Regions from separate parts of the Pseudomonas sp. AIG genome, predicted to be linked through region 2. Evidence: predicted binding sites of a transcription regulator. Region 2 holds the regulator's gene; each other region holds the start of a gene.
What was found. The regulator sigma-54, encoded in region 2, starts transcription at its own class of promoters, with help from an activator protein. The targets are predictions, from matches to a motif close to ANTGGCATNNANNTTGCTNT.
Positions count from the first base shown of each region.

Region 1: the regulator sigma-54 is predicted to act here: its motif matches at 1,792-1,811, upstream of glnK (P-II family nitrogen regulator).
Region 3: the regulator sigma-54 is predicted to act here: its motif matches at 2,823-2,842, upstream of flgB (flagellar basal body rod protein FlgB).

Region 1 covers NZ_CDROCK010000002.1:196,126-200,462, forward strand. Annotated here, with positions in the region: gene ACWR1S_RS02350 (hypothetical protein) at 168-338, opposite strand; gene ACWR1S_RS02355 (accessory factor UbiK family protein) at 1,339-1,599, opposite strand; gene glnK (P-II family nitrogen regulator) at 2,014-2,352, shown strand; gene ACWR1S_RS02365 (ammonium transporter) at 2,391-3,728, shown strand; gene ACWR1S_RS02370 (secondary thiamine-phosphate synthase enzyme YjbQ) at 3,943-4,337, shown strand, end outside.
Region 2 covers NZ_CDROCK010000073.1:8,030-12,366, reverse strand. Annotated here, with positions in the region: gene lptA (lipopolysaccharide transport periplasmic protein LptA) at 1-345, shown strand, start outside; gene lptB (LPS export ABC transporter ATP-binding protein) at 345-1,070, shown strand; gene ACWR1S_RS28500 (RNA polymerase factor sigma-54) at 1,258-2,751, shown strand; gene hpf (ribosome hibernation-promoting factor, HPF/YfiA family) at 2,825-3,133, shown strand; gene ptsN (PTS IIA-like nitrogen regulatory protein PtsN) at 3,146-3,610, shown strand; gene rapZ (RNase adapter RapZ) at 3,613-4,337, shown strand, end outside.
Region 3 covers NZ_CDROCK010000084.1:1,517-5,853, forward strand. Annotated here, with positions in the region: gene flgE (flagellar hook protein FlgE) at 1-1,153, opposite strand, end outside; gene flgD (flagellar hook assembly protein FlgD) at 1,184-1,912, opposite strand; gene flgC (flagellar basal body rod protein FlgC) at 1,928-2,371, opposite strand; gene flgB (flagellar basal body rod protein FlgB) at 2,375-2,782, opposite strand; gene cheR (protein-glutamate O-methyltransferase CheR) at 3,150-3,977, opposite strand; gene ACWR1S_RS29530 (chemotaxis protein CheV) at 4,024-4,337, opposite strand, start outside.

The DNA.
Region 1 (4,337 bases), on a different contig from region 2:
GTTCCTTGAGCTGAATCGGGGGCCGCTTCCTGCGGGTTTTTGAAGGGTAGTCTGGGGAGAGGGCGTTGGTCGGACAGTTTTAAGGGCGAACTTTCACTGGATGTTGCTGAAGGCACTAATCCTCAGGCATAAAAAAACCGCCTGTCAGGCGGTCATTTTTGCGGTACTCAGGTTCCACCACCGGCAAGCCAACCATCGGGCTCCATTTCCTTGCCATAGGTCGCGGCCACTTTCAGAAAATGCCGCTGGCTGGCTGAAACTCTGTCCGGTAATCCGAGTGCCTCGGTACCCGGTTTGGACACCCGTGCCGGTTGGGTTTTCTGCTTCTTCTGTTTCATGGACACCTTACGTCTCGAACGCCTGCTGCCAAGGCTTCTAGATCCATAGACATAGTTTGTGCTCTGCTTGTATCGGGTAGCAGACAATATCGAAGTGAGGATGCTCACTCAATCAGGCGAGGGGAAAGTCATTGTAGGACGCTGCTTACTTGAATGAAGGACATTGGAGCTGGCTAGCATGGTAGGCGTAGGCACTCCGCAAATAGTTCGGTGCTTTCACATGGATGCTTCGCAGTGGCCTCCGTGAGGTAAACGTGGATTATGGGTCACGCCCCTTAAAAATCGAGACGAAAAAAAACCGCCTTGAGAAGGCGGTTTTTTATATGCAGGCTTCGGTGAGGCCAAGGCCTGCTTATCCATAGCGGACACACTCGTGTTGCCCGAGATTATGCATATTTGACCGGTGGCGCAAGCATCATTGAAATTTCAGCCAATCAATCTATTAAAAGATTCGAGGACCGAAATCGGTTTGCTGGTACATGATAACGACTTGATACAACTTGTTTAAATGCCACGGCCGGACAGCGAATACCATTCGCCGTGACGATGCCCACTCATCGAGTGTTCGCAAAGTGTGGTCGGGAGCGAAAAAAATTCATGTTCCTCGACACGGTTTGAGACCCGTGCCGGTGCTGATCTTGGGGAGCCCACACCCGGCCGCCTTGGCGGACACACTCGTGTGTAGTCCCGAAGGTGTTCGTACGCCGGAAAGTGCATCGGAGGTTTGGCCCCACGCAAGGAGGGCCAAAGTATGTCTAAGTTTCTTAAACATATGTGGCGCCTCGTCAGGATCGCGTTATGGGCTTTTCGCCTGTACGAGATTCTGCGAGACCGTTGGAATAATTCGTTGTAAGGATTGATCTGACGGAAACCGCTCCTGTCTCGGCAGGAGCGGTTTTATTGACATTTCGACATACATACTTCGAATGTTTGCCAAGAACGGGAAGGTCGTGCCGACCTTCAATTGCTAGCAGGCTAGCTCCCACAGGGAATTGCGGGGTTATTCGGCTGGCGGCGTCAGCTTGGCTTCCATCTCGGCAACCTTGGCTTCGAGACTCTCAAGTCGGGCACGAGTGCGCGCCAACACAACCATCTGGCTATCAAATTCTTCGCGGCTGACCAGATCGAGTTTGCTGAACGCACTTTGCAGCAGCATCTTGAACTGGCTTTCGATTTCGGCTTTCGGCAGCGGGGTGTCGCCGCTGAACAGGCGGGAGGCGGTGCCGCTCAGGGCGTCGAGGAAGTCTTTGGGCGCGAGCATGGTGGATGTCCTGGAAACAATGGCCGGCAGTGTATCACGCAGTGTCTATAGTCAATCTCGTGGTCAGGGATGCACGCTTTTCGCGCAGGCGGACGGACGGCGACGCACCGTTGTTGTGCGTATCCGCAGGGCCTTTTGCACGGGACGGCTTGCGGCAGCGGCCAAGGGATTGAAATCAGGGGATTTTGGCGAGATGGCAAGGTTTCTGCTTAGTCACCTTCGACCCATGCACTGATGCAGTCGCTGTGACGAATGCAGTGCGGCAGACGGAGCGGGGAGTTTCGTCGGCAGCGGTTAGCTGGCGTCAGTCGGGCAGGTACGGCCGACGATGCGTTACAAAGCCAGGCACTGCGCTTAGACTTGAGTCGGGTTTGTTTTCCTGGGGCAAGTCCACCAATTCGGGAGAGAGTTTTCATGAAGCTAGTCACTGCCATCATCAAGCCGTTCAAGTTGGACGACGTGCGCGAGTCGCTGTCCGAAATCGGCGTGCAGGGCATTACCGTTACTGAAGTCAAAGGCTTCGGCCGGCAGAAGGGTCACACCGAGCTGTATCGCGGCGCGGAATATGTGGTCGATTTTCTGCCCAAGGTGAAAATCGACGTGGCCATCGACGACAAGGATCTGGATCGGGTTATCGAGGCGATAACCAAAGCGGCCAACACCGGCAAGATCGGTGACGGCAAGATCTTCGTGGTCAATCTGGAACAGGCGATTCGCATCCGTACCGGCGAAACCGATACCGACGCGATTTAAACGCCGCCACAAACCCCAACGCCCCAGGAGAAAACAATATGACTCTGCGTAAATTCGCAGGGCTAGGAGCCCTGTTGTCTATCGTAATGCCCGGCCTTGCTATGGCGGCAGACGAAGTGGCGGCCCCGGTCCTCAATTCCGGCGACACTGCCTGGATGCTCACCTCGACAGCCCTCGTGCTGTTCATGACCATCCCCGGCCTGGCGCTGTTCTACGGCGGCATGGTTCGCTCGAAAAACATTCTTTCCGTGATGATGCAGTGCTTCGCCATTACCGGTCTGATCAGCATCCTGTGGGTCATTTATGGCTACAGCATTGCGTTCGACACCACCGGCATGGAGCAGGGCGTCGTCAACTTCAACTCGTTCTTCGGCGGCATGGGCAAGGCGTTCCTCGCCGGTGTCACGCCTTCGAGCCTGACCGGGCCTGCGGCGTTGTTCCCCGAGGCGGTGTTCATTACTTTCCAGATGACCTTCGCGATCATCACCCCGGCGCTGATCGTCGGTGCGTTCGCCGAGCGGATGAAGTTCTCCGCGATGCTGATCTTCATGGGCATCTGGTTCACCCTGGTTTATGCACCGATCGCGCACATGGTCTGGTCCGGCAACGGCGGCCTGATGTGGGACTGGGGCGTACTCGACTTCGCGGGCGGCACCGTGGTGCACATCAACGCCGGTGTGGCCGGTCTGATTGCCTGCCTGGTATTGGGCAAGCGTAAAGGCTTCCCGACCACCCCGATGGCGCCGCACAACCTCGGTTACACCCTGATGGGCGCGGCGATGCTGTGGGTCGGCTGGTTCGGCTTCAACGCCGGTTCCGCTGCAGCGGCCAACGGCACCGCCGGCATGGCGATGCTGGTCACTCAGATCGCTACCGCTGCTGCCGCACTGGGCTGGATGTTTGCCGAGTGGGTCACCCACGGCAAGCCAAGCGCACTGGGCATCGCCTCGGGTGTGGTGGCCGGTCTGGTCGCAATCACTCCGGCTGCTGGCACGGTGGGCCCGATGGGCGCACTGGTGATCGGTCTGGCGGCGGGCGTGGTGTGCTTCTTCTGCGCCACCACCCTGAAACGCAAACTCGGTTATGACGACTCCCTGGACGCGTTCGGCGTACACGGTATCGGCGGTATCCTCGGCGCGATCCTCACCGGTGTTTTCGCTGCACCGTCGCTGGGTGGCTTCGGCACCGTGACCGACATCGCCGCACAAGTGTGGATTCAGTGCAAAGGTGTCGGCTTCACCGTCATCTACACCGCGATCGTCACCTTCATCATTCTCAAGGTGCTGGACGCCGTAATGGGTCTGCGTGTGACCGAGGAAGAAGAGTCGGTTGGCCTCGATCTGGCACAACACAACGAACGCGGCTACAACCTGTAAGTACGCGCATTAAAAACTTGCCCGGTTCGCCGGGCATTTTTTTGTCTGGAATTTGTCATTCAGAGAGCAGCTGAAAGGATTTTTCGTACGGCTTTGGTCGTGTTTACGACGGGCGTTTTTCTGCGGCCAATGGCTTACATCATTGCAGGAATATTAGGGCCTTTGTTTTTTCCCAGAGCGCGCTAGAATGCGCCCCGAACGTGCGGAGAACTGTATGTGGCAACAGACTCTGATAACCCTGCGGGCTCGGCCCCGGGGCTTTCATCTGGTAACGGACGAGTTACTCGCCGGCCTGCCTGAACTCAGGGAGTGCCGGGTCGGTCTGTTGCATTTGTGGCTGCAGCATACCTCGGCGTCGTTGACCATCAACGAGAACGCCGATCCGGCGGTACGTCGCGACTTCGAACGATTTTTCAATCGTCTGATCCCACAAGGAACAGACGGCTATGAGCATAACGACGAAGGCCTGGACGACCTCCCGGCGCACTTCAAGGCCAGCGTGCTTGGTTGCCAGATCAGTCTGCCGGTTTCGGCGGGTCGCCTGGCACTGGGGACCTGGCAAGGCGTTTATCTGGGCGAGCACCGTGATCATGGCGGTGCTCGAAAAGT
Region 2 (4,337 bases):
ACCGTGACCATCACCCGTACCCCGGCCGGCGATATCGACGTGGTGACGTCGGTGGGCAATCTTGCCTACTTTGAGCAATTGCAAACTCAAGGCGACACCAAGCCTGTACAGGGCTGGGGCGTGACGATTCAGTACCACGCCGCGCAAAACCGCGTCGTGCTGATCGACAAGGCCAAGGTTGTCGACAAGGACAACAACACGACTCAGGGCGAGAAAATCGTCTATGACACCGTGAAGAAACTGGCCAGCGCTGGTCGCGCTACCGGCAGCAAGGTCACCGAGGCGCGTCCGCGCATTGACATGGTGATCCAGCCGAAGAAGAAAACCGACGAGAAAACCCAGTAATGGCAACTCTGAAAGCTCAGCACCTGGCCAAGGCCTATAAAAGCCGCCAGGTCGTGCGTGACGTCAGTCTGTCGATCGACAGCGGCCAGATCGTTGGCTTGCTCGGCCCGAACGGCGCCGGTAAAACCACCTGCTTCTACATGATCGTAGGTTTGGTGCAAGCCGATCAGGGCCGCGTCCTGATCGACGATCTGGACGTCAGCCACCAGCCGATGCACGGTCGTGCCAAGGCCGGGATCGGCTATCTGCCGCAAGAAGCGTCGATCTTCCGTAAACTGTCGGTGGCCGACAACATCATGGCCATCCTCGAGACCCGTCAGGAACTCGACAAGGCCGGCCGTCGCAAGGAGCTGGAAAGCCTGCTGCAGGAATTCCACATCAGCCACATCCGCGACAACCTCGGCATGAGCCTGTCCGGTGGTGAACGCCGCCGAGTGGAAATCGCTCGCGCACTGGCAACGGCACCGAAATTCATCCTGCTCGACGAACCGTTCGCCGGTGTCGACCCGATCTCGGTCGGCGACATCAAGCAGATCATCCATCATCTCAAGGCCAAAGGCATCGGTGTACTGATCACCGACCACAACGTCCGCGAGACCCTGGACATCTGCGAAACCGCTTACATCGTCAATGATGGTCAACTGATCGCAGAAGGCGACGCAGAAACCATCCTGGCCAACGATCTGGTCAAGGAAGTGTATCTGGGCCACGAGTTCCGCCTGTAAGCGAAACAGTGCCCGGTGCGCCGCCCGGGCGCTGTATCGATTCAAGCAGGATTTAATACGCTTTAATTGTTACAGCGCTCTAGGCAAACACTTCAGTTTCAGGCATATAATTTGCTTAAGTTTGGCGCTCCGGCGCCCTGTAGTGGATGGCGCATAGCGCCGGCGAATAAGGTGTTAAGCCCCTGCCATGAAACCATCGCTAGTCTTGAGAATGGGCCAGCAGCTGACGATGACACCGCAGCTGCAACAGGCCATCCGCCTGCTCCAATTGTCGACCCTGGATCTGCAACAGGAAATCCAGGAGGCGCTGGAATCCAATCCGATGCTCGAACGCCAGGAAGAAGGCGACGACTTCGACAATTCCGACCCCTTGGCCGACAACGCCGAACAGAAGCCCAACACCGAAATCCAGGAACCCTCGTATCAGGAAACCGCACCGACGGTAGACAACCTCGAGGAAGGTGACTGGAGCGAACGCATCCCCAACGAACTTCCGGTCGACACCGCCTGGGAAGACGTCTACCAGACCAGCGCCAGCAGCCTGCCGAGCAGCGACGATGACGAGTGGGATTTCACCACCCGCACCTCCGCCGGCGAGAGCCTGCAAAGCCACCTGCTGTGGCAACTGAACCTTGCACCGATGTCCGACACCGATCGCCTGATCGCCGTGACCCTGATCGATTGCATCAACAATCAGGGCTACCTGGACGAAACCCTCGAAGAAATTCTTGAGGCGTTCGACCCGGAACTGGACATCGAACTGGACGAAATCGAAGCCGTCCTGCACCGCATTCAACAGTTCGAACCCGCCGGTATCGGCGCGCGCAATCTCGGCGAATGCCTGCTGCTGCAATTACGTCAGCTGCCAGCCAAGACGCCTTGGCTGGCTGAAGCCAAGCGTTTGGTCAGCGATTACATCGACCTGCTGGGCGGCCGCGACTACAGCCAGCTGATGCGACGCATGAAGCTCAAGGAAGACGAGTTGCGCCAGGTCATCGAGCTGGTGCAGAGCCTTAATCCACGTCCGGGTTCGCAAATCGAATCCACCGAAGCCGAGTACGTTGTCCCTGACGTTATCGTGCGCAAGGACAACGAGCGCTGGCTGGTCGAGTTGAACCAGGAATCGGTGCCACGCCTGCGCGTCAACGCCCAGTACGCCGGTTTCGTCCGTCGCGCCGACACCAGCGCCGACAACACCTTCATGCGCAATCAGTTGCAGGAAGCCCGCTGGTTTATCAAAAGCCTGCAGAGCCGCAACGAAACATTGATGAAAGTAGCCACCCAGATCGTCGAGCATCAGCGCGGTTTTCTGGAGTACGGCGACGAAGCCATGAAGCCGTTGGTCCTGCACGACATCGCTGAGGCGGTCGGCATGCACGAATCAACAATTTCCCGCGTGACCACGCAAAAATTCATGCATACCCCGCGCGGTATTTATGAACTGAAATACTTTTTCTCCAGCCACGTCAGCACCTCCGAAGGCGGCGAATGCTCGTCCACGGCGATCCGCGCGATCATCAAAAAACTGGTTGCCGCGGAAAATCAGAAAAAGCCGTTGAGTGACAGCAAGATCGCTGGTTTACTGGAGGCACAAGGCATTCAGGTGGCTCGCCGCACCGTCGCCAAGTACCGCGAATCCCTCGGGATCGCGCCTTCGAGCGAACGCAAGCGGTTGATGTAAGCCACGTTACAGCGTTCCAGTGGCAGGCTATCCAGCCTGCCGCTTTATGCACTGGCAACGAAGGAGAAGCTGTATGCAAGTCAACATCAGTGGACACCAACTGGAAGTGACCCAACCTCTGCGTTCCTACATCGAGGAAAAACTCCAACGACTGGAGCGACATTTCGACAAGATCACCAACGTGCAAGTCACGATGTGCGTCGAAAAGCTGAAGCAGAAAATCGAAGCCACCTTGCATATCCCCGGCAGCGAAGTGGTCGCCAACGCAGAAGATACTGATATGTATGCTGCGATCGACTCACTCACCGACAAGCTGGATCGCCAACTCAAAAAGCATAAGGAAAAGACCCAGAGCCTCCTCCAGGGCGCGACCGGTCGTTAACACCCCTAACCCATGATCCGACTTGAAAGCATCCTGACCCCCGGCCGTTCCCTCGTGAACGTGCCGGGCGGCAGTAAAAAGAAAGCCCTCGAACAAATTGCCAACCTGATCGCCCGCGAAGTGCCGGATCTGGAGATGCAAGATGTCTTCGAGGCGTTGATTGCCCGTGAAAAACTCGGTTCCACCGGTTTTGGCAACGGCATCGCCATTCCTCACTGCCGCCTCAAGGGCTGCCAGTCGCCCATCAGCGCACTGATGCATCTAGAAGCGCCAATCGATTTCGACGCCATCGATGGTGCCCCGGTTGACCTGCTGTTCGTTCTGCTGGTCCCGGAAGCCGCCACCGATGCGCACCTGGAGTTGCTGCGTCAGATCGCCAGCATGCTCGACCGCAAGGACGTGCGCGATAAACTGCGCAGCGCCGCGAGCAACGAAGCCTTGTATCAGGTTGTCCTGGACGAGCAGAACGGGCACTAATCATGCGCTTGATCATTGTCAGTGGCCGTTCCGGCTCGGGTAAAAGTACCGCACTGGATGTCCTTGAGGACAACGGTTACTACTGCATCGACAACCTGCCGGCAGGCTTGCTGCCGGAACTGGCCGAACGTGCGCTGATTCACACGGAACTGGCGCAGCCGCTGGTGGCTGTATCCATCGATGCGCGCAACCTGCCGAGCCACCTGACGCGCTTTCCCGAACTGCTTGAAGATGTCCGCAGCAAGCACATCCAGTGCGATGTGCTGTATCTGGATGCCGACGAGGAAACCCTGCTCAAGCGTTTTTCCGAAACCCGCCGTCGCCATCCGCTGAGCAATGCCAACCGCTCGCTGGCCGAGGCGATCCAGGATGAAACCGCCCTGCTCGGCCCGATTGCCGACCTCGCGGACCTGAAGATCAACACCACCAATCTGAACCTGTATCAGCTGCGCGACTCGATCAAGCTGCGCCTGCTGAACCAGCCGGAGCCGGGCACGGCGTTTCTGGTCGAGTCATTCGGCTTCAAGCGCGGCATGCCGGTGGATGCGGATCTGGTGTTCGATGTGCGCTGCCTGCCCAATCCGTACTGGAAACCGGAACTGCGCGCGCAATCGGGTCTCGATGCGCCGGTGGCTGAGTACCTCGCGGCGCAGCCGGAGGTCGAAGAAATGTTTCAGGACATCTTCACCTACCTGCACAAGTGGCTGCCGCGCTTCGCTGCGAGCAA
Region 3 (4,337 bases), on a different contig from region 2:
AAGCAAACGTCTCTTTCCAGCTGGTGCCACCGATAGCCTGCAGGCCTTGTTCGTTGGTGAAGCTGGCCAGCGCAACCTGGCCGATGGCCTTGCTCTGGTTGTTGCTGAAGTTGGCGAACAGCGTACCGGTGCCGTCGATGGTCAGGTTGGTGATCTGGCCAGTGGCGTAACCGTCCTGAGTCGGAATCGAACGCGCGGTGTCAGCGTTGTACTGAGTGGTCTTGGCCATCGAAATGGTAATACCGGCCGGGTTGGCAGCCGCACCGTTAGGCGTAAAGTTACCGTTGGTCACAGTGCCCGGCTTCCAGGTCGTCAGCTTCAAGTCGCTGCTGATGATCGGGTTCGGCGCCGGAGCTGGTAATGTGCTAGGCGTGCTGACCTGCAACAGATTGCCAGAACTGTCGAAGGTGAGTGTCGAAGCAACCGGAGGCGTAAGCGGATCGTTTGGGTTGCTACCGGTCGCATCCGGGTTACGGCCATCAACCAGGGTGTAGACCTTCCAGGTGTTTTCGCCGGTCTTCACCATATACTGATCCATGACGTGAGAGTTGCCCTGCGTGTCATAGATCGGCGTGCTGAACGACTTGGTGTAAGTCTCAAGTTTGGTCGGATCAAACTTGACAGCGTTGGTACCCGTATCAACGATCACCGGCGCAGTCGAGTTCAAGTTGATGCTCGAAGTCACCAGGGAACTCGATTTCGGCGCCAGGTTCGAGGTATCAATCTTCAGGTCAGTCAACACGCCGTTGATGATCTTGCCGTTGGCGTCCACACCGTAACCCTGCAGGCGCGAGGTGTAGTCGGTGTTGGTGATGTAACCGGCGTTGTCGACCTTGAACGTACCGGCACGGGTGTAGGACACCGAGCCGTTGTTGCTCATGGTGAAGAAGCCCGAACCGTTGATGCCCATGTCCAGCACGTTACCGGTGTTGTTGATGTCACCCTGGGTGAACTGCTGGGAAACGTTGGCCAGACGCACGCCGTTGCCGATCACTTTGCTGCCGCTACCCAGGCGAGTAGCCGAGTAGACGTCTTCGAATTCTGCACGGGACGATTTGAAACCGGCGGTCGCGACGTTGGCGATGTTGTTGCCGGTCACGTCCAGTTGTTTGTTGGCTGCATAGAGACCGCTAAGGCCGATATTGAAAGACATATTCCACTCCTTTGTGCCGGTTAGTCGGCTCTATATACCAATGGTTTGTACTTTGGACAGGGCAACGGTGCCCTTGCCGGACAGGTTGAGCATCAGCTCGCCGCCGGTCTGGCTGATCGTCACGCTGGTGACGGTGGCCGGCAGGTAGGTCGCCATATCGGTCGAGGTGCCATTGATCGATGCGTTGGCCTTGACGGTATAGGTACCGGTCTTGACCACATTGCCGTCCTTGTCCTTGCCGTCCCAGGTGAAGCTCGCGCTGCCTGCGGCGCGACTGCCCAGATCGATGGTGCGAACCACCGTGCCGCTGCTGTCGGTAATGCTCACGGTGCCGCCGGCGATCGACGACGGCACGGTGACCGAACCGGTCATGCCTTTGCTCGGATCGTCGAGCTGAACCGAGTTGGTCTGCACGATCACGTTGCGACCGACCAGCGACGAAGCTTGCAGCGCTTGCGAAGAGTTGTAGTTGCCAGCAAGGCCACTCACGGTGGAGTTCAGCGTAGTGATGCCTTCCAGGCTACTGAACTGCGCCAACTGGGCAACGAATGCGCTGTTGTCCTGCGGATCGAGCGGGTTCTGGTTTTTCAGCTGGGTGACCAGCAATTGCAGGAACGCGTCCTTGCCCAGGGCCTGGCCGCCGGTGGCGCTGTTGGTCGCCGAGGCGATGCCGCCGGTCGTCGAACTGCTGGCCTTCTTCGACGAGTTGGCCAGGATGTCGTTCATGCTCAAGCTGCTGGTGGTATCGGAAACACTCATGGCAGTCGCCCCTTATTACTGACCGAGGGTCAGTACCTTCTGCATCATGGTTTTGGCGGTGTTCATCATTTCGGCGTTGGTCTGGAACGACCGGCTCGCGGAAATCATGTCAGCCATTTCTTCCACCACGTTGACGTTCGGGTAGTAGACGTAGCCTTTGGCGTCGGCCGCCGGATGGTTCGGCTCGTAGCGCGCTTCGAGGTTGCTCTGGTCTTCGACCACGCCGAGTACCTGCACGCCTTGACCGGCGGCGTCCTGGCTCTGGAACAGCGAGTTGCTGCCGCTGTTCTGGCCGCCCTGGAACATGGTGGCGAATACCGGGTGACGGGCGCGATAGGTCTGGTCGATGCTCGACGAGACGGTTTCGGCGTTGGCGATGTTCGAGGCCACGGTGTTCAGGCGTGTGGTCTGTGCGCTCATGCCGCTGCCGGCAATGTTGAAAACGCTGGACAGGGACATGAATTACTCTCCGCGCAGGGCTGACACCAGCCCTTTGAATTTGCTGTTGAGCAGGGTGAAGCTGGCCTGGAAGCCGACGGCGTTTTCCGCGTAGTTCGACTGTTCCAGTTGGGCGTCCACGGTGTTCTGGTCGATCGAAGGTTGCATCGGCGTGCGATACATCAGCGATTCGTCGCCGTTGCCCAGGCCTTCAGCTTCGATGTGACGGCTGTTGGTCATGTTCAGGGCGATGGTGCCGTTCGCATTTTTCTGGGTCTGTGCTTCAAGCACTTTGGAGAAGTCCAGATCCCGCGCCTTGTAGTTCGGGGTGTCGGCGTTGGCGATGTTGTTGGCCAGCACTTCGGCACGCTGGGCGCGAAAGCCCAATGCCTTTTCGTGAATGCCGAGCGCTTTATCGAAGCTGATGCTCATGTCGGGAACCTTCAGGTGACCGGTTTTTCGTAACTGAGCTTTAGCAAGCGCCGTGCCAAACTATAAAACCCCCATAAACCGCGGCTTTGCGGGGAGTCGGCAACGCGGCAATGCCAGAAAAGCGGCAACCGGTTTCCGCCGGATGCCGCTTTTCTGCCGCTTGCCGTCCTTGCCAGGTCAACGCAGATCCCTTGTGGGAGCGAGCCTGCTCGCGAAGGCGGTGTGTCAGTCGCCAACTGTTTTACTGACACACCGCTTTCGCGAGCAGGCTCGCTCCCACAGGGGGGCGTGGTGTTCGTGGGAAATAATTGGGGCATAAAAAAACGGGAGGCCTTAAGGCTTCCCGTTTTTTGTATTGCCGATGCAATCATTTCGCCTGGTAAATAATCCCCGGGCTGCACTGCACCATCTGGTAATGGTCCGGCAGACCGTTCAGCGCTTCGGAAGCGCCAAGGAACAGATAACCGCCCGGCTTCAACGTGCTGTGAATGCGCAACAGGATGTCTTTCTTCACTTCGGCAGAGAAGTAGATCAACACGTTGCGGCAGAACACGATGTCGAACTTGCCCAACGCGGCATAGCTGTCGAGCAGGTTGAACGAGCGGAACTCCACCCGGTTCTTGATCGGCGCCTTGATCACCCAGCGCCCCGGCCCTTTCGGGTCGAAGTAACGCTGCAGACGTTCCGGCGACAAACCGCGACCGATCGCCAGGCTGTCGTACTCGCCCGTTTTGCAGTTGGTCAGCATGAGACCGGACAAATCCGTGGCAACGATCTGCACGCCCATTTTCAACTGACCGAGGTTGGTGCGCTCGAATTCGTCGATCGACATCGACAGCGAATACGGTTCCTGCCCCGACGAGCACGCCGCCGACCAGATCCGCAGACGCTGGTTGGGGCTGGCCTTGATCGCTTCAGGCAGCACCTTGTTCTTCAAGACTTCAAACGGATAGGTGTCCCGAAACCACAGGGTTTCGTTGGTCGTCATGGCATCGACCACCTGCTCGCGCAAACCGCTGCGCGGCTGGGTCTGGATGCGCTGAACCAGCTCACCCAGGGATTTGATGCCTTGCTGCTCCATCAGTTTGTTGAGACGGCTCGAGACCAGGTACTGCTTGTTTTCACCGAGCAAAATGCCACAGGCTTTTTCCAGGAAGACCCGGAACTGTTCGAAATCCAAATTACCCGTAGACAATGATGCCGCCTCTTAAATCGTGTTGACCGCCAGGAGCAAAGCGCTCCTAGCTGATATCTGCTGCTTTGATCCGGTCGACTACCCGGGATGCCAGGTCATCAGGACGGAATTTGGCCAGAAAGTCATCGGCACCGACTTTCTTGACCATCGCCTGATTGAATACCCCGGACAACGAAGTATGCAGGATGATATGAAGTTTTTGCATGCGCGGGTCAGCGCGAATCTCGGCCGTCAAAGTGTATCCGTCCATCTCCGGCATCTCGATGTCGGAAATCATCATCAGGAACTCTTCTTCCGGCTTCTTGCCCTCGTCGACCAGCTTGCGCAGGTAATCCAGCGCCTGCTTGCCATCGTTCAGCG